3 regions of the Winslowiella toletana genome follow, and region 1 is predicted to be linked to each of the others. Evidence: riboswitches for the same ligand, from Rfam matches in the RefSeq annotation. Region 1 holds a riboswitch; each other region holds the start of a gene.
The links. A riboswitch is a leader RNA that binds a small molecule or an ion and turns the genes downstream of it on or off. The one in region 1 is predicted to bind thiamine pyrophosphate.
Positions count from the first base shown of each region.

Region 2: it holds a riboswitch for thiamine pyrophosphate, as region 1 does, so the genes downstream of both, thiC (phosphomethylpyrimidine synthase ThiC) here and RIN69_RS14295 (TenA family protein) in region 1, are expected to answer to the same signal.
Region 3: it holds a riboswitch for thiamine pyrophosphate, as region 1 does, so the genes downstream of both, thiM (hydroxyethylthiazole kinase) here and RIN69_RS14295 (TenA family protein) in region 1, are expected to answer to the same signal.

Region 1 covers NZ_CP134152.1:3,017,566-3,023,700, forward strand. The annotation lists gene RIN69_RS14270 (hypothetical protein) at 1-234, opposite strand, end outside; gene RIN69_RS14275 (phosphohydrolase) at 308-1,012, opposite strand; gene mtfA (DgsA anti-repressor MtfA) at 1,388-2,185, shown strand; tRNA gene RIN69_RS14285 (tRNA-Asn) at 2,286-2,361, shown strand; gene RIN69_RS14290 (lipopolysaccharide core heptose(II) kinase RfaY) at 2,564-3,193, opposite strand; TPP riboswitch at 3,593-3,695, shown strand; gene RIN69_RS14295 (TenA family protein) at 3,747-4,448, shown strand; gene RIN69_RS14300 (ABC transporter ATP-binding protein) at 4,445-5,185, shown strand; gene RIN69_RS14305 (ABC transporter permease) at 5,182-5,925, shown strand; gene RIN69_RS14310 (ABC transporter substrate-binding protein) at 5,937-6,135, shown strand, end outside.
Region 2 covers NZ_CP134152.1:4,603,979-4,610,113, forward strand. The annotation lists gene hupA (nucleoid-associated protein HU-alpha) at 1-237, opposite strand, end outside; gene RIN69_RS20900 (YjaG family protein) at 426-1,016, opposite strand; gene nfi (deoxyribonuclease V) at 1,082-1,750, opposite strand; gene hemE (uroporphyrinogen decarboxylase) at 1,753-2,820, opposite strand; gene nudC (NAD(+) diphosphatase) at 2,859-3,632, opposite strand; gene rsd (sigma D regulator) at 3,750-4,256, shown strand; TPP riboswitch at 4,343-4,443, shown strand; gene thiC (phosphomethylpyrimidine synthase ThiC) at 4,535-6,135, shown strand, end outside.
Region 3 covers NZ_CP134152.1:3,179,380-3,185,514, reverse strand. The annotation lists gene metG (methionine--tRNA ligase) at 1-568, opposite strand, end outside; gene apbC (iron-sulfur cluster carrier protein ApbC) at 741-1,853, shown strand; gene RIN69_RS15005 (GNAT family N-acetyltransferase) at 1,894-2,319, opposite strand; gene mltB (lytic murein transglycosylase B) at 2,518-3,597, shown strand; gene RIN69_RS14995 (RcnB family protein) at 3,669-4,001, opposite strand; TPP riboswitch at 4,215-4,315, shown strand; gene thiM (hydroxyethylthiazole kinase) at 4,348-5,142, shown strand; gene thiD (bifunctional hydroxymethylpyrimidine kinase/phosphomethylpyrimidine kinase) at 5,139-5,939, shown strand; gene fbaB (class I fructose-bisphosphate aldolase) at 6,103-6,135, shown strand, end outside.

The sequences.
Region 1 (6,135 bases):
CGCACGAATTTGCTTTAATTCGCTGCTGGTTAACTGCACTGACGTTTCATCATCTTCGCCATGCTCTTCGATGTGCTGGCTGTCAATGGCGGGTGGTTGAGAGCCAGACAGGCTGGACTGCAAACGCTGACTAACCTCCTCGCTTAATGTGGTTTGATTTTCCAGAGCAAGGCTTTTCAAGGTCTCTTTTAACGCGGGATCGATCTTAATCGTCAAATTCACGGTGCCGGTCATACCTGATTCTCCTGGTTATAGTCTCACCCACGTTAGCCCATGTTAAATATTTTGGATAGATGTTCACAAAAATTTAATATTCGCTTTCGCGGGGGGTGAAATCACGCAGTACTGACTCATCCATCCCTGAGAGATCGCCCTGGATTTCAGCGCATAATTTGGCCACAAAGGTCACCAAAAATGCGACATTATGCTTAGCCAGTCTTTTGCCTTCCACGGTTTGCATCGTCTCCGGCAGCGTAAACAGCTTTTTCTGAAAGTGGTCCAGCGTCCAGTGGCTGTCATCCAGCTCACGGTCTTTGCCTAACGGATCCTGACTGTCAAATAGCGGACGCCCCAGCGCGCCTGAGGTGTAAAACACCCGCGCCAGACCGATTGCGCCAAGCGACTCAAGACGGTCAGCATCCTGAACAATTTTGGCTTCCAGGCTGTTCGGCGCGATACCGGCACTAAAGCTGTGTGCCTGCACCGCATGGGCGATTTCGTCATGTAGCGCCGTGGGGAAATCAGCAAATGCCTCCAACAGAATTCGACGTGTTTCCACTGCCGCTTTACTGGATGCCAGATGCCGTTCAGGGTGATTTTTCGGCAGGTTAACCACGTCATGGAAATAGCTGGCGGTTAACACCACCAGCGGATTGGCTCCGGTGCCCTGCATAATCTGTTGTGCGGTTGTCCATACCCGACGCAGATGTGCCACGTCGTGGGCTTTATCATCCTGCGCCCAGTTCTGATTGAACCAGTTTTCAAATCGTGACTGCCAAGTTTCAAGCGACATAGACTTCTCCCTATAGATGGCTTGTTTGCGGCACTCTCAACATTTAACACTAAGCTGCATCCCACAGGCTGCTGGCAATACGCGCTTTTTGAATGCTGTCAGCAGGTTTATAAACCACGACTGATAACACTTTTATGACATGTAACTCACTCTTGTTGCAACTTATGTAAACCCTTTAGATAAAACGAGATTATTATCAAGTTATAGCAGTTGATTATGCTGATGACACCCCGGCATAATCATCCAGAGCGATAAGATATCCCTGTGACTGACATTGCGGCGTGAATCACAGACATTTCTTGCAGTAAGTGATTGAATGTCAGAGGGTATTGTAAGAGCCGGCGATGCAGGCGGGCAACCACAGTGAGATGCGCAATGATTAAATGGCCGTGGAAAGGAAACGCAGAGCAACAACAACTTTCATCGCTACCCTGGCAGGAAGCGCTGTCTGTCCCGCTTTTTTCGTCGCTAAACCCGGCCGAGCAGCAGGCGCTGACGACGATGGCTCAACGCTTTCTGCAGCAAAAACGCCTGGTGCCACTGCAAGATTTTGCGCTTAACGATCTACGCAGCGCGCGCATCGCTTTACTGTTCTGCCTGCCGGTATTGAATCTCGGTCTGGAATGGCTGGATGGCTTTCACGAAGTGATGATCTATCCTTCGCCCTTTGTGGTCGACGACGAGTGGCAGGATGATTTCGGCCTGGTTCACAGCGAACGCACGGTGCAATCGGGTCAGAGCTGGCAACAGGGCCCGGTTGTGCTTAACTGGCTGGATATTCAGGACTCTTTCGATGTTTCCGGCTTTAACCTGATTGTGCATGAAGTGGCGCATAAACTGGACTCCCGCGGCAGCGGCCATGCCAACGGCGTACCGGCAATTTCCTTACGCAGCGTTGCGGCCTGGGAGAAAGATCTGCATGCGGCGATGAACGCAATACAGGATGAAATCGATCTGGTCGGTGAAAATGCAACGACTATTGATGCCTACGCGGCCAGTGACCCGGCGGAATGCTTTGCGGTGCTTTCGGAGTACTTCTTCAGTGCACCTGAATTATTACACCATCGTTTTCCTGCACTTTATCAGCGTTTCAGTCAGTTTTATCTGCAGGACCCGCTTAGCCGCATCGATAACTGGCAGCAGCAAGATGACAACAGCGAAACTGCTCACTAAGCGGCCGCTTTGCTGTAAACGTAGCCAGTTGAAAGCTAGACTGTTTTTTGCTGTTGACACACTGTCGGCCAGTCGCTAATATTCGCCCCGTTCCAACAATTCCTCTGTAGTTCAGTCGGTAGAACGGCGGACTGTTAATCCGTATGTCACTGGTTCAAGTCCAGTCAGGGGAGCCATATTTGAGAAGCCCGCTCAGGGAAACCTGAGCGGGCTTTTTGCTTGCTGGCTTTCACAATAGTAATGGGTTGCAAGCGTGTCACAGGTAATCGATGACGTAACTCAGAATGAACTGACGTTGATGATTTCGCTATCCAATCACCAACGCAGGAATACCCACTGCCTTACAACTTCGCATTAATAGCTTAAGCCGGGATAAAATCACTTCCCTCTTAAGCGACGGGATAATTTTTTTAATTTTTCTTTTGTCGAGATCAAATGAAAAACAACGCCTTTACCAGAAAAGTTTATACCATACTTATTTCTGAGAGTGTAAATGTCGTTTGCCTGGCAAATCTTCAGACTTCCTTTGAAGGATAAATCGATAACTTTTATTTCATCATTTCTGGTTTGAATAAAATTCTCCGGATGAATGTCATTGGATGCCAGACCAACCTGATGCAGGTCAGTAATGCATTGCTTCACACGGTAAGAATTTTCTCGGTCAATAGCTTTCAGCGGAGTGCCCTCAATGTATTCATACAGAGCATAGACGTCTACGCATTGTCTGAACTTCACTTTCTCGGCCACGTAATAGAGTTGTGGAGTGCAGGCACGCTGGTCTTTCCTCAGGCTGTACAGCTTCTTCATTAATCTTGAATAGAATGAACCAAATATAATACTCTGAATCCTTTTCTCCAGGCGCAAATCTATTTCTTTGTCATTTTTTAAGATGAATTTTTTCGAGTTAAACTCAATCAGTTCCACAGTACGAAGCTCATGACCGCTATTGAGTCTTGCCCCCTGAATTTCATTATTAAAGTACTTGTGCATCAACGCACTGATATCCATGTTCGATTCATTTATATAAATCGAGTATCCGTTTACTTTTCGTTTAGATATGGGCATTGCTTTACCTGTATATCATGCTAAACCCTCTTCTCCCGCCGAATATTCATACAAATATCTGCGCAGATGTGGTTTTTCACATCACGTTGCTGTGTTTTGAGTTGGGCTGAATTTAAATAAAGAGTAGCTGATGAGGTCATTATTGTTGAACATTTGATGCTTAATTATTCGGTATTAATGAATCAGGTATTTCCGCTTTCTTAATCGCAGAGTCATTGACGGTTTCTTAAGCTCTGCCTGACACAATACGTTATGCGGTAAGCAAAAGCAGATCTGGCGAACAGAACACCCGAACACCCGAACACCCGGCGATTGTAATCAAAAAATAAATATCGTATAACAAGCGACTCCGAGGGGTGTCCTGTAATGGGCTGAGATGGCGTAAGCCGAACCCTTTGAACCTGATCTGGGTCATGCCAGCGAAGGGACGGGTTGGTAGTCTGCACTTGCCATTCAGCTCATCGCGCCCGGATCTCCACACACTTTTGGAGGTCCCATGTTAACCACCATGTTCGATACCGGTCTCTACGGACGACTGCGCCAGCAGGCAGGCAGCCACTGGCAGAACTATGTTGCACATCCCTTTATCCAGCAACTGGCCGTCGGTACGCTGGACCAGAGCGCTTTTCGTCGCTATCTGACGCAGGATTATCTGTTTCTGATCCACTTCGCCCGCGCTTACGCCCTGCTGGTATACAAAATGCGCACCCTGCCCGATATTCGCGCCGCCAGCGCATCTCTGAATGCCATCGTGTCGGAGTTGCCGCTACACGTCGGCTATTGCGCTGAATGGGGCCTTCGCGAAGCAGAAATGGCCGCACAACCCGAAGCGATGGAAACCATCAATTACACCCGCTATGTGCTGGATATCGGCCAGTCTGGCGATGCGCTTGAGCTGCTGGTGGCGCTGATGCCCTGCGTTGCGGGTTATGCCGAAATTGGTCTGCGTCTGTTGGACGATCCGAAGACGGTAATGGAGGGAAATCCTTATGCCCGCTGGATGCAAAACTATGGTGATAGCGACTATCTGGCGGGAGTACAGCGCGCGCTTGATCTGCTGGAGCGCACTGGTCAACAGCGTGGTGCGGCAAGCCGCTTCAGTAGTTTATCGACTATCTTTACCACCGCGACCCAGCTTGAAGCAGCATTCTGGCAAATGGGGCTAAATGCAACGGCAGATCGGGTTAATACGCGATGAAAACATCCGTTCCCGCGCCACCCGGTATTCAGGTGCGCAACCTGTCGCTACATTTTGGCCAGCAGCTGATTTTCAATTCGCTCAGTTTTGATATCGACAGCGGCAGTTTTGTTGCCTTGCTCGGCCCCAGCGGCGTGGGTAAAACCAGCCTGTTGAGGATTATTGCCGGGCTGGCACAACAAAGCTCCGGTACGGTATGCGGCAGCGACGGGCAACCGCTGACCGGCCGTATTGCATGGATGGGTCAGCAGGATCTGCTCTATCCATGGCTGACGGTAAGTGAAAATATTGCGCTGGCCGCGCGCCTGCGCGGTGAAAAAGTCGACTCGGCCTGGGTCGACTTTCTGCTGGAACGTGTCGGACTGGCCGGAAAGCAGGCTCTGTTGCCAGCCGCACTGTCGGGCGGCATGCGTCAGCGGGTTGCCATCGCCCGTACGCTGTATCAACGTCAGCCGATTGTGCTGATGGATGAACCCTTTTCTGCTCTCGATACCCTTACCCGCGCCAAAATCCAGGCACTGGCGGCTGAACTGCTGGCCGATCATACCGTGCTGCTGATTACTCACGATCCGATGGAGGCCTGTCGTCTCAGCCACCGTCTGATGACGCTTTCCGGCCAGCCGGCGCAGATTGACACTACGCTGATGGTTGCCGGAACGCCGCCGCGCGCGCCCGACGATCCTCACCTTTTGCACAGCCAGGGAAAATTATTACAGCAACTGGTCAGAGAAGCATGAAGGGGCTGACGGTTTTCGCCGGTTTTATTCTGCTGTGGTGGCTGATCACTTTTACTGATATCCCCGCCTTTCTGCTGCCATCACCGCTGGCGGTTGCGCTGGCGCTGTGGAACGGCCACGCTTTTTTACTGCACCACACGCTGATTACCGCGGCAGAAATGCTAAGCGGCCTGCTGCTGGGCGTTCTGCTTGGCGCAATGCTGGCACTGGCGATGACTTTTTCTTCGTGGCTGCAACGCTGGCTGATGCCGGTGGTGGTGACCAGCCAGGCAATACCGGTGTTTGCGCTGGCCCCGCTACTGGTGCTGTGGTTCGGCTTTGGCATCAGCGCCAAAGTGGCGATGGCGGTACTGGTGATCTTCTTTCCGGTGGTTTCAACCTTTTTCGACGGCCTGCGTCAGGTGAATAACGATTATCTCGACCTCGCTCGCACCATGGGCGCGTCACGCTGGGCGCAGCTGCGCCATGTGCGGCTGATGGCTGCACTACCGGCTTTTGGCTCCGGGCTACGCATGGCGGCGGCCGTCGCGCCGATCGGCGCAATTATTGGTGAATGGGTCGGATCGGCGGAAGGTCTGGGCTATCTGATGCTGAATGCCAATGCGCGCATGCAAACCGATCTCTGTTTTGCTGCACTGTTTATCCTGGTGGTAATGACCGTCTCGCTGTGGAAAACGGTGGATATCCTGATTCGTCGCCTGATTCGCTGGGCGCCAGAAAATCTTTCACAATCAAAATAAAAGGCCCCGTGATGAAAAAAAGCTTATTTGCGCTGATGCTCAGCGCCGTGATGGCAACTCAAGCCACTGCTGCTGAGAAAATTACGCTGGTACTCGACTGGTATATCAATCCCGATCACGCGCCGATTATCGTCGCTGAGCAAATGGGTGCCTTCAAACAACACGGGCTGGAAGTCAGAATTGTGCCGCCTTCCGACCCGGCGCTGCCGC
Region 2 (6,135 bases), 1.6 Mb from region 1:
GAATGCCGGTACGTTTGCAGCAGCAATTTTGATTTCGTTGCCAGTCTGCGGGTTGCGGCCAGTACGCTCAGCACGGTGGTTAACTTTAAAGGTACCAAAACCAACCAGTTGTACAGCATCACCTTCTTTCAGAGACTCAGTAATCGCAGCCAGGGTGGATTCCAGAGCAGCTTTAGCCTGGGTCTTAGACAGGTCCGCTTTGTCCGCAATTACATCAATCAGTTGAGTCTTGTTCATAAGTTATCCTTACAGTGTATTTATCGCTTGCTAAGCATCAAGTGCGAGGGAAAAGCCAGCATTCGGCACTCTTCAGCCTGCACGCACCGATAGCAACATTTTTCAGCCCCCCAAATGTAGACCAGACAGGGGGCGAATGTGAAGCCTTTAGGCATGACAAATCAGGCGTGAAGTCACGTTTTATCGCCTTACTGCTGAAAATTTATACCGATGTTACTGATTCCCGACTCGCGCAGGTCAGATCGCAGTCCTTTAATCAGGTCCAGGTCCCGCTCCTCGCAGGCTGCCAGCAGGCGAAAAATCTCCCACTGGATGTCCCACTCCTCTTCCACTGCAGGATTAACTTTTAGCTCATCATCGGTCATTTCGCGACCGGCCTGAGTCATTTCGAGGATAGCAACGGTCGTGATCGAAGTTTCACTCACTTCGATGGCATGACTAAAGGTTTCACCGCTCAGACGTGAGTGCAGCAACTCGCTCAGCGCCACGCAGGCATCAATTGCCGGGTGAACGCCGTAAACATCGTAATCCTCTGCCGCTGGAATCGCCTCTTCCAGTTTTTCCAGCTGGCTGTCGAAATTCACTTTGGCATCTTTCACCACCAGCGTTTCCCATACCAGATCGAGGATGCGGCGATACAGCTGAGGATCGGCAAAACCGGTCTGCTGGCAGAATGCCCAATAGTTGGGATACATACGCTCGCACAGGCAAGCCATAAAAGTAACGTGCTGCCAGCTTTCCAGCTTTTCCAGCCGCAGATGAATCGGATTACGTAACATGTTGGGATCTCATAGACATTGACGCGCGGCCTGCAGTGTACCTGAAAAGCCGCTGACTCACACCGTTAACCCTGTTGCTGCCAGCGCACGAAAGCGCTGCGCTGTGAGGCGACGGCGTCTGCCCAGCGGGTCGGTTCCGGCAGGCGATAACCCGCCATACAGTTCTCTACCCACTGTAGCGCGGTATCCAGACTGACGCGATGACCGCCTGAAACAAACAGCGGGTTACAGCGTTTTTTACTGCGCCATACCCAGCCGATCTGCTCGCCTTTATCCAGCAGCGGCTGACGGGAGCCCGGTTCTTCATCAAGCGGCTCAAAACGACCGCACAGACGTCGCTTTGCCACGCCAATGGTCGGCACATCCACCAGCAGCCCAAAATGGCTGGCAACGCCCAAGCGTCGCGGATGCGAAATGCCGTGACCATCGACCAGCACCAAGTCGGGTCGATGCTCCAGCATCTGCCAGGCAGCCAGTAGCGCAGGATATTCTCGGAAGGAGAGGAAGCCCGGAATATAGGGCATGGTGGTGGCGATGCGCGCCACCTTGTATTCAACCAGTTTTAACGAAGGATATTCCAGTATGACCAGCGCCGCGCGGGTAACCTCACCCTGCTGCTCGAATCCGACATCCGCGCCAGCAATCAGGCGCGGCGGCAAACAGTCAAAGTCATCGTGGCGAACCACTTCCGCTGCACGGGCCAGCTGCTCAGCGCGCAGCGCCTGAATATCCATGCTTACTCCTGATGGTAAGGACGCGATAACGCGTGTACTGCCTCCACAAAGGCACCGGCATGCTCTGGTGGCACATCCTGATGAATACCGTGCCCCAGGTTAAATACATGGCCGTTACCCTTACCGAAGCCTTGCAGAATGCCAGCAACTTCCTGCTGAATGCGTTCTGGCGAAGCATAAAGCATCGACGGGTCCATATTGCCCTGTAACGCGACTTTGTCACCGACGCGACGACGCGCATCGGCGATATCAGTCGTCCAGTCCAGGCCCAGCGCATCACAACCGGTTGCCGCCATCTCTTCCAGCCACTGACCGCCGCCTTTAGTAAACAGCGTTACCGGCACACGGCGGCCTTCGTTTTCATGCAGCAGGCCGTCGACGATTTTATGCATGTAGTACAGGGAGAAATCACGATAGTCGCGACCGGTCAGCACGCCACCCCAGGTATCAAAAATCATCAGCGACTGCGCACCCGCACGGATCTGAGCGTTCAGATACAGCGTGACGCTATCTGCCAGCTTATCCAGCATCAGATGCAGCGTTTCCGGCTCGGCATACATCATTTTTTTGATTTTGGTGAAGGCTTTGCTGCTGCCGCCTTCAACCATGTAGGTCGCCAGCGTCCACGGACTGCCGGAGAAACCAATCAGCGGCACTTCACCCTGCAGGTTTTTACGAATGGTGCGTACAGCGTTCATCACGTAACCCAGTTCGTGCTCCGGGTCCGGGATTGGCAGTTTTTCCACATCGGCGCGACAGGTAATCGGCGATGAGAAACGTGGGCCTTCACCGGTTTCGAAGTAGAGCCCTAAGCCCATCGCATCAGGAATGGTCAGGATATCGGAGAACAGGATCGCCGCATCAAGCGGATAACGTCGCAGTGGTTGCAGCGTGACTTCACACGCCAGCTCGGCATTCTTGCACAGTGACATAAAGTCACCCGCCACTGCGCGAGTGGCTTTGTACTCTGGCAAATAACGTCCTGCCTGACGCATCATCCATACCGGGGTGATATCAACGGGCTGGCGCAGCAGAGCACGCAGGTAACGATCGTTCTTCAATTCACTCATCATCAGACTCTCTCAAAAACAGGTGCTCAGTATATCACTCATTGCGCTTCGGCGCGGCACAGTGCAACAGTATCCTCAATCAGCCGACGGGCCACCGTACCCGGCGGCGGTAACAGCGGCAGCTCGTCATAGCGATACCAGCCAGCGTCAATCAGCTCTTTACCATCGTGCTGCAACTCACCGGCATCGTATTCGGCCATAAACGCCATCATCAGTGAATGAGGAAACGGCCACGGCTGCGAAGTCACGTAACGCACGTTTTTCACTTTGACGCTGCTCTCTTCCATCACTTCACGCGCCACGGCTTGCTCCAGCGTTTCGCCGACCTCAACAAATCCGGCCAGTACGGTATAAATACCGTTGCGATGGCGGGCATGCTGCGCCAGCAGTATCTCGTCGCCACGGCGAATGGCGACAATAATGCAGGGCGCGATTTGCGGATAGTAACGCTGACGACAATGGCCGCAGAGACAGGCATTTTCACTTTTGCTGTGGTGCATTTCGTGGCCGCAATAACCGCACCAGCGATGAGAGCGGAAGAATTCTGCCAGTTGGACCCCGCGCCCCGCCAGTTGAAACAACCCGACATCCTGATCGATAATTTGCCGTACCGATCCCATATTTTCCGCGCGGTTCTCGCGGATCAACCACACCTTTTCACCCTGCCATTCACCGATCAGCGATCCTTTCGATCCTGTCAGCCCGAAAGTTTCCGCATTACCGTGCGGCAGATCCCCCTTCGGTAACCAAAGTTTCTGCTCATGGCTGACAACCCACCAGCCAGCGTCTACGCTTGAGATCTCATGTTCCATAAAATTTGTTATCCTTTGCTTTAACAGGCACTCTGTAGTACTGATGTTAAGTATTCGGAAAGATGCTTATAACTATAATACCCAAAGTAGCAGGGTATTTACTCAACGGAGTTGATCATGCTTAACCAGTTAGATGCTCTGGCCGCACGCGTCGGTGGTAGTAATGAACTGGTGGATCTCTGGTTAAATGCCCGCAGACCGCTACTGGCCGCCTATTATCAGTTAGTGGGTATGAAGCCTAACAAAGATCCACTAACCGTACTTGACGATGAAGCTCTGGATAACTTTTGTCAGAGACTGGTGGACTACCTTTCCACCGGACACTTCAATATTTACGAACGTATCATTGATGAACTGCAGGGTGATAGCCCGCTGATTGCGGCTTCCCAGATTTATCCGGCGCTGCAGGCCAACACTGAACGCATCATGGATTATTACGATACTCACCTGGAAACGGCGATTGATGATGACAACTGTCTGGAATTCCAGCAGGCATTATCCGGCGTCGGTGAAGCGCTTGAAGCACGCTTTACTCTTGAAGATAAGCTGATTCAGCTCGCCTTCGACCACAAATTGCGCCCACAGCCAGCGGCCAATGAGCCTGCTCTGGTTCGTCCGGCGTAAGGTTGCTCAGGTAGTAAATTTGTTGTAGTTTGCCAAAAGCCCCCCTATGCTGGAGGGGCTATTTTTTGGTTGTGTTTTATACGACCAACATCTTGTCGGAGTGCCCCCCGGGGCTGAGACCGTTAATTCGGGATCCGCGGAACCTGATCAGGTTAGTACCTGCGAAGGGAACAAGAGTAAACAATCTTTTTCGGTGTTTGCCGACACGTCGTCACACCGTCTGTTACTCCCTCCGAACTCCGGACAAGCCATTTTTCCTTGTAATCAGGATATGAGCTATGTCTACCGTTGAGAAAAAATCCCGTCGTCGTGAGCAACGCGCTCAGGCCCAACAGTTTATCGATTCCCTGCAAGGCACCGCTTTTCCCAATTCCAGACGAATTTATCTGAGCGGTTCACGCGCGGATATTCGTGTGCCAATGCGTGAAATTCAGCTGAGCCAGACCATGGTGGGTGGCAGCAAAGATCAGCCAAAATTTGAGGATAACGAGCCGGTCCCGGTGTACGACACTGCCGGTCCGTATGGCGATCCGAGCGCCAGCATTGATGTCCATACTGGCCTGGAGAAATTACGTGCCGGCTGGATTGCTGAACGTGGTGATACACAAGAGATCGACCAGCTCAGCTCAAGCTATAGCCAGCAGCGGCTGGCCGATGAAGGACTGGAGCATTTGCGCTTTGATAACCTGCCGCGCCCGAAGCGCGCGCTGGCCGGTCGCTGTGTCACCCAGTTGCACTATGCTCGCCTCGGCATCATCACGCCGGAAATGGAATTTATCGCGCTGCGGGAAAATATGGGCCGCGATCGCATCCGCGGTGAGGTTCTGCTGCAACAGCATCCCGGCAACAGTTTCGGTGCACAGCTGCCGGAAAATATCACCGCCGAGTTTGTCCGCCAGGAAGTGGCCGCAGGTCGCGCGATTATCCCGGCCAATATCAATCATCCGGAATCGGAACCGATGATTATCGGCCGTAACTTCCTGGTGAAAGTGAATGCCAATATTGGTAATTCCGCGGTCACCTCTTCGATTGAAGAGGAAGTGGAGAAACTGGTGTGGTCTACCCGCTGGGGTGCCGACACGGTAATGGATCTCTCTACCGGCCGCTATATTCACGAAACTCGCGAATGGATTTTGCGTAACAGCCCGGTGCCGATTGGTACGGTGCCGATTTATCAGGCGCTGGAGAAAGTGAATGGCATTGCCGAAGACCTTAACTGGGAAATCTTCCGCGATACGCTGCTGGAACAGGCCGAACAGGGAGTGGATTATTTTACTATTCACGCCGGTGTGCTGCTGCGCTACGTGCCAATGACCGCGAAACGTCTGACCGGTATTGTCTCACGTGGCGGATCGATTATGGCCAAATGGTGCCTGTCACATCACCAGGAGAGCTTCCTTTATCAGCATTTCCGCGACATCTGCCAGATTTGCGCCGCCTATGATATTTCGCTGTCATTAGGCGACGGCCTGCGCCCCGGCTCGATTCAGGATGCCAATGACGAAGCACAGTTTGCCGAGCTGCGTACGCTGGGTGAGTTGACGAAAATCGCCTGGGAATATGATGTGCAGGTGATGATTGAAGGTCCGGGCCATGTGCCGATGCAGATGATTCGCCGGAATATGACCGAACAGCTGGAACACTGCCATGAAGCACCGTTCTATACCCTCGGCCCGTTAACCACCGATATTGCGCCAGGCTATGACCATTTCACCTCAGGCATTGGCGCGGCGATGATTGGCTGGTTCGGCTGTGCGATGCTCTGTTACGTTACGCCTAAAGAGCATCTTGGCCTGCCAAACAAGGAAGACGTCAAACAGGGACTGATCACCTACAAAATTGCCGCCCACGCCGCCGACCTCGCCAAAGGCCATCCGGG
Region 3 (6,135 bases), 160 kb from region 1:
GCTCTGAATCGCGCAATTCTGGCGTAGCACCGGAGACCACTGACTTCGGCTCAATCAGCTCGGTTGGGCTGTAGGTTGCGCCGCACACTTCACAGTTATCGCCATATTGATCGGCTGCTTTACATTTCGGGCAGGTGCCTTTAACGAAACGATCGGGCAGGAACATGCCTTTTTCCGGATCGTAAAGCTGCGAAATGGTGCGATTTTTAATAAAACCATTTTCTTTCAAACGGCCATAGATCAACGATGACAGCTCACGGTTTTCGTCGCTGTGCGTCGAGTGATAGTTGTCATAGCTGATGTTAAAGCCAGCAAAATCAGTCTGATGTTCCTGACTCATTTCGGCAATCATCTGCTCCGGTGCAATGCCCAGCTGCTGAGCTTTCAGCATGATTGGCGTGCCGTGCGCGTCATCTGCACAGATGAAATATGCCTGATTGCCGCGCATTCGCTGGTAACGGACCCATATATCTGCCTGGATATGCTCGAGCATGTGGCCGAGATGGATAGAACCGTTGGCGTACGGCAGTGCGCACGTTACCAAAATTTTTTTCGCGACTTGAGTCATAGTAGAACTTGCTTTCTTCTGGTTTGAAAAGGACTTCTGATGTTAACCGAAAGGCCGTCCCTGCGTAAACAAGGGGTTTGACGCACCGGGGGTAAAGCCGAATTTTCTTGCATCTGATATGATTAATCACAGGTCTGACTGACAATAACCATTAAGCTATCAAGGAGCCGGGATGAATTCACGATCCCAAGGTCCACACTCCCCTGACACCCTGCGCGCCATGGTGATGGGGGTGCTGACCGCATTTGAACATCCGACGCTACAGCGCAATCTGACCAGCCTGAAAGCGCTACATCATGTGGCACTGATGGATAACACGCTGCATATCGAGCTGGTGATGCCGTTTGCCTGGCAAAGTGGTTTCGAGCTGCTGAAAGAGCAATGCAGTGCTGATCTATTGCGCATTACCGGTGCCAGCGCGATTAACTGGCGTCTGCGTCACGATATCGCCACGCTGAAGCGGGTTAAAAATCATGCCGGCGTTAACGGTGTGAAAAACATTATCGCCGTCAGCTCCGGCAAAGGCGGGGTGGGTAAATCCAGCACCGCGGTGAATCTGGCGCTGGCGCTGATTGCTGAAGGGGCCAGCGTTGGAATCCTTGATGCCGATATCTACGGACCTTCGGTGCCAAATATGCTCGGCACTGAAGATCAGCGGCCTACTTCGCCCGATGGCACCCACATGGCACCGATTATGGCGCATGGACTGGCGACTAACTCGATTGGCTATTTAGTCACTGATGACAATGCCATGGTCTGGCGCGGCCCGATGGCCAGCAAAGCATTGATGCAGCTGCTGAATGAGACGCTGTGGCCGGAACTGGATTATCTGATTCTGGATATGCCGCCGGGTACCGGTGATATCCAGCTGACGCTGGCGCAAAATGTGCCGGTGACCGGTGCGTTGGTCGTGACCACTCCGCAGGATATTGCACTGATTGATGCGCGCAAGGGCATCGTGATGTTCGAAAAAGTGCAGGTTCCGGTGCTGGGCGTGGTGGAAAATATGAGTATGCATATTTGCAGCAACTGCGGTCATCACGAAGCGATTTTCGGCAGCGGCGGCGCGCAGCAGCTGGTGGAACGCTATGATACCCGCCTGTTAAGTCAGCTCCCGTTGCATATCACGTTACGTGAAGATCTGGATAGCGGTGTGCCGACGGTAGTACGCCGTCCGGACAGTGACTTTACCGCGCTGTATCGCCAGCTGGCGGGCGCAGTAGCGGCGCAGCTTTACTGGCAGGGTGAGGTGATTCCAGGGGATATTGCTTTCCGGGCTTTATAAACATCAGTCATATGAGGGGGGAGCATGCTCCCCCTTGCCTTTAGGGCAAAACAAAGTGCATCAACAGATACTCTCCCTGCGGACTGTCGCCGCGGGAAATCACTTTCCAGCCGTGCTGCTGGTAAAATTTGCACGCCGCCTGATTTGCCGCCAGACATTTCAGGGCGCCGGTCGAGCTAAAGCGCTGTTGCACCGCATGCAGTAATGCGCTGCCAACGCCCTGGCGCTGGGCATCCGGCGCAACAAATAGGCTGTGCAGGAAATTATCGTTGTCCAACAGCGCAGCAAAACCGAGTCGATGGCCATTTTGTTCAGCCACCAGAACCGTTTCCCCCAGCGTAATCGCATCAAAATCTTCCAGCCGCCAGTCACTGCTGTTCAGCCAGTGCCAGCTGGCCTTACGTGCGGCTAAAAACAAGGTGCGTAAAAACGGGCGGTCGGTTTCGGTAAAGGGGCGAATATGCACTGTTATCTCCTGAAAATGCAGCTGCGGGCAAAACTGACATCTATAATAGTGCATGGGAATTTGTTCGTGGTTTTGATTGCCGCTGGCACATTTGTAAATCTGGTAAAATTTAGCTCTCCACCTGCCGGATTTTATTGTACTCGGTACGCCGCAATGCTTACCATTTAACTCTTTTTGGCCCTGATATTGGGATTTTTAATGCGTTCTTTTGTCACGTTGTTACCAGTAATCACTTTACTGGCTGCCTGTAGCAGCAAACCGACCCCGCCAGAAACGCCGGCATCAGGTAACCCTTTCCGTGGCGATGTAAAGGGCGGTTTTGTCCTCGAACCCTCGCATGCGGTTCATCCCTTAGGCGGTGATTTTGCCGGCAATCCGGCAACCGAGCGCTTTATCAATAATATGGTCAGTAAGCACGGCTTCGATCGCCAGCAGCTGCATGATGTACTGGCGCAAACCAAACGCCTCGATTATGTGCTGCGGCTGATGGATCGTCAGGCACCCAGCTATGGGCCACCAACCGGCCCGAACGGGGCGTGGATCCGCTATCGCAATAAATTCATCACCCCGGATAACGTGCAAAACGGCGTAGCATTCTGGCATCAGCATCAGGATGCCCTGACGCGAGCCTACCAGGTGTATGGGGTGCCGCCGGAGATTATCGTCGGTATTATTGGTGTTGAAACGCGCTGGGGACGTGTGATGGGCAAAACCCGCATCATTGATGCGCTGGCGACGCTGTCATTTGCCTATCCACGGCGCGCAGAATACTTCAGCGGTGAGCTGGAAACCTTTTTGCTGATGGCGCGTAAAGAGCAGAAAGATCCGCTGGATCTGCGCGGCTCTTACGCCGGAGCGATGGGCTACGGCCAGTTTATGCCGTCATCGTTTAAAGACTATGCGGTAGATTTTAATGGTGATGGTCATATCAATCTGTGGGATCCGGTAGATGCCATTGGCAGCGTGGCTAACTACTTTAAACAGCACGGCTGGCAGAGCAACCAGTCAATCGCGATTCCGGCCAGTGGCCAGGCGCCAGGGCTGGAAACCGGCTTTAAAACGCGCTACAGCCCGGCAACACTGGCCGCTGCTGGCCTGCAACCGCAGGTGCCGTTGCAAAACAATCAACAGGTGAGTTTACTGCGTTTTGATATGGGTAAAAGCTGGCAGTACTGGTATGGCTTGCCAAACTTTTATGTGATTACCCGTTATAACCACAGTAACCATTATGCGATGGCGGTCTGGCAGTTGGGTGAGGCCGTGGCGCTGGCGCGCTAGGGCGTTCTCATCACTGAAACTATTCCCCACTGTGAGCCAGACAGTGGGGAAGCGTCAACCGCGTCGCACGGTCAGCGTTGATAGAAAATATTGCCATCGTAAGCTTTCAGCATTTTTCCGTCGCTGTCGCTAATCAGTACGTAATTCGATCCCATATAGGTCCAGTGACTGCCGGCATCCGGCGCTGGCAGATTACGCACCTGCCACTGTTTTATCTGATATTTATCACTGCGATAGAGCGCCGGAGCGGTGTCACCAAGGGTGTAATGGATAAAGTCAGCGGTAAATTCGGTGATTTCATACGACGGTTTTTCCGCGCCAGGCGTCACCACCGCCGGTGCCGCGAAACAGACGCTGGTGGTCGCCAGCAGCGTTGCCAGCAGCATTATTTTTGTTTTAGCCATACAGTCTCCAGTGAGTAAGCCGATTCCATCTGTCCGATTTCCTATCATTCCGTCAGTTACGCTTAACAGGCAAGAGCAAATGTGTGTTGAAGGATTACAGCAGCTTAACGCGTTATCCTTGCTGGCGAAAAATGACGATAAGTTTACAACTGAACAGCTGCGCTTTATTCTTATCAGCTGCTGGCGTAAGCGCCAGCAATTATAGCGTGAATTATCAATGACTCGGGGTGCCTGCTCTGTGAAGAAAAGGCTGAGAATTACCCGCTGAACCTGAACTGGATAATGCCAGCGGAGGGAAGTCAGATGCCTGAGTGCATCGCCTTCTTGATCGCCGGTTGGGAGTGTTATGAATCTTCAACCTGAGCCTGTTTCTGGCGCGTCCGTCGCCCAATCCCTCTCTCTGTTTCGTCAGCATGCGCCACTGGTGCACTGTATGACTAACGACGTGGTGCAAACCTTTACCGCTAATGTGCTGCTGGCTCTGGGAGCGTCACCGGCGATGGTCGTCGATGCTGAAGAAGCCGCGCAGTTCAGCGCTATCGCTGATGGCCTGTTAGTCAACGTTGGCACCTTAACCCGCGACCGCGCGCAGGCAATGCTGGCGGCCATTGATGCTGCTAATCAGTCACAGAAACCCTGGACGCTGGACCCGGTCGCCGTGGGTGGCCTGACTTTCCGCAGTGAATTTTGCCAGCGTTTGTTGCAACGGCGACCGGCGGCGATTCGCGGTAATGCCTCTGAAATTCTGGCGCTGGCGCAGCATGCCGTCAGCGGTCGCGGCGTCGATAGCTTACACGATTCCGCGTCAGCGATTGCGGCGGCAAAGCAGCTGGCGCAGGTCAGTGGCGCAGTGGTGGCGGTAACCGGTGCGGTGGATTACGTCACTGACGGCACACGCACGCTGAGTGTTGCCGGTGGCTCGCCGCTCATGACTCGGGTGGTCGGCACCGGCTGTGCGCTTTCTGCGGTAGTGGCGGGGTTTGCCGCGCTGCCCGGCGAGCGGATTCACCACGTTGCCAGTGCCTGCCGGGTGATTTCTGCTGCCGGAGAGCGTGCTGCGGCAGTGGCAAATGGGCCGGGAAGCTTTATTCCCGCTTTTCTTGATGCACTCTATCAACTTGATAAGGATGAATGGCTATGAAAAGGATTAACGCTCTGACAATTGCCGGTACCGATCCCAGCGGCGGCGCAGGGATTCAGGCCGACCTGAAGGCGTTTTCGGCACTGGGTGCTTATGGTGCCAGCGTGATTACCGCGCTGGTGGCGCAAAATACCCGTGGTGTGCAGTCAGTTTATCGTATCGAGCCGGAGTTCGTCGGCGCGCAGCTGGATTCGGTGCTGTCGGATGTGCGTATCGACAGCGCTAAAATCGGCATGCTGGCGGAGTGCGATATTGTTGATGTGGTGGCCGATCGTTTACAACAGGCGGCGCTGCCGTGGGTGATACTGGATACCGTGATGCTGGCAAAAAGTGGCGATCCGCTGCTGTCGGTAAAAGCGATTGATACTATGCGTCAGCGTTTATTGCCGCAGGTTTCCCTGATTACGCCGAATATCCCCGAGGCAGCGGCACTGCTGGATTGCCGCATGGCGCGCAACGAGCATGAGATGCAGGCGCAAGGGCGTGCGATGCTGGAGCTGGGCTGCCAGGCGGTACTGATGAAAGGCGGCCATCTCGGCGAGCACGAAAGTCCGGACTGGCTGTTCACCGCCGATCTTGAGCAGCGCTTTACCGCACCGCGTGTGGCAACGCGTCATACCCACGGCACCGGTTGTAGCCTGTCAGCGGCGCTGGCAGCGCTGCGCCCGCGCCATGAAAGCTGGCCAGCCACGGTTGAAGTAGCCAAACACTGGCTGCAGGGCGCGCTGGAACATGCGGATTCGCTGGAAGTGGGCGGCGGCATTGGGCCAGTACACCATTTTTACCGCTGGTGGTAGAGCGGTATACCAAAACGGCGATTATTACCTGCGAATCGTTCTGAAAAATGGAGTCAGCAGTTTGCCTTAAGCGTATGTTTTGGGCCAGGCTTTGTTGGGGCGGCGACAGTCGACCGGTCGGGCCGAAGAAATTCGGCCCATCACTTATCTTTCAGGAGTTAGCATGACGGACATCGTACAGTTATTGGGTAAAGAA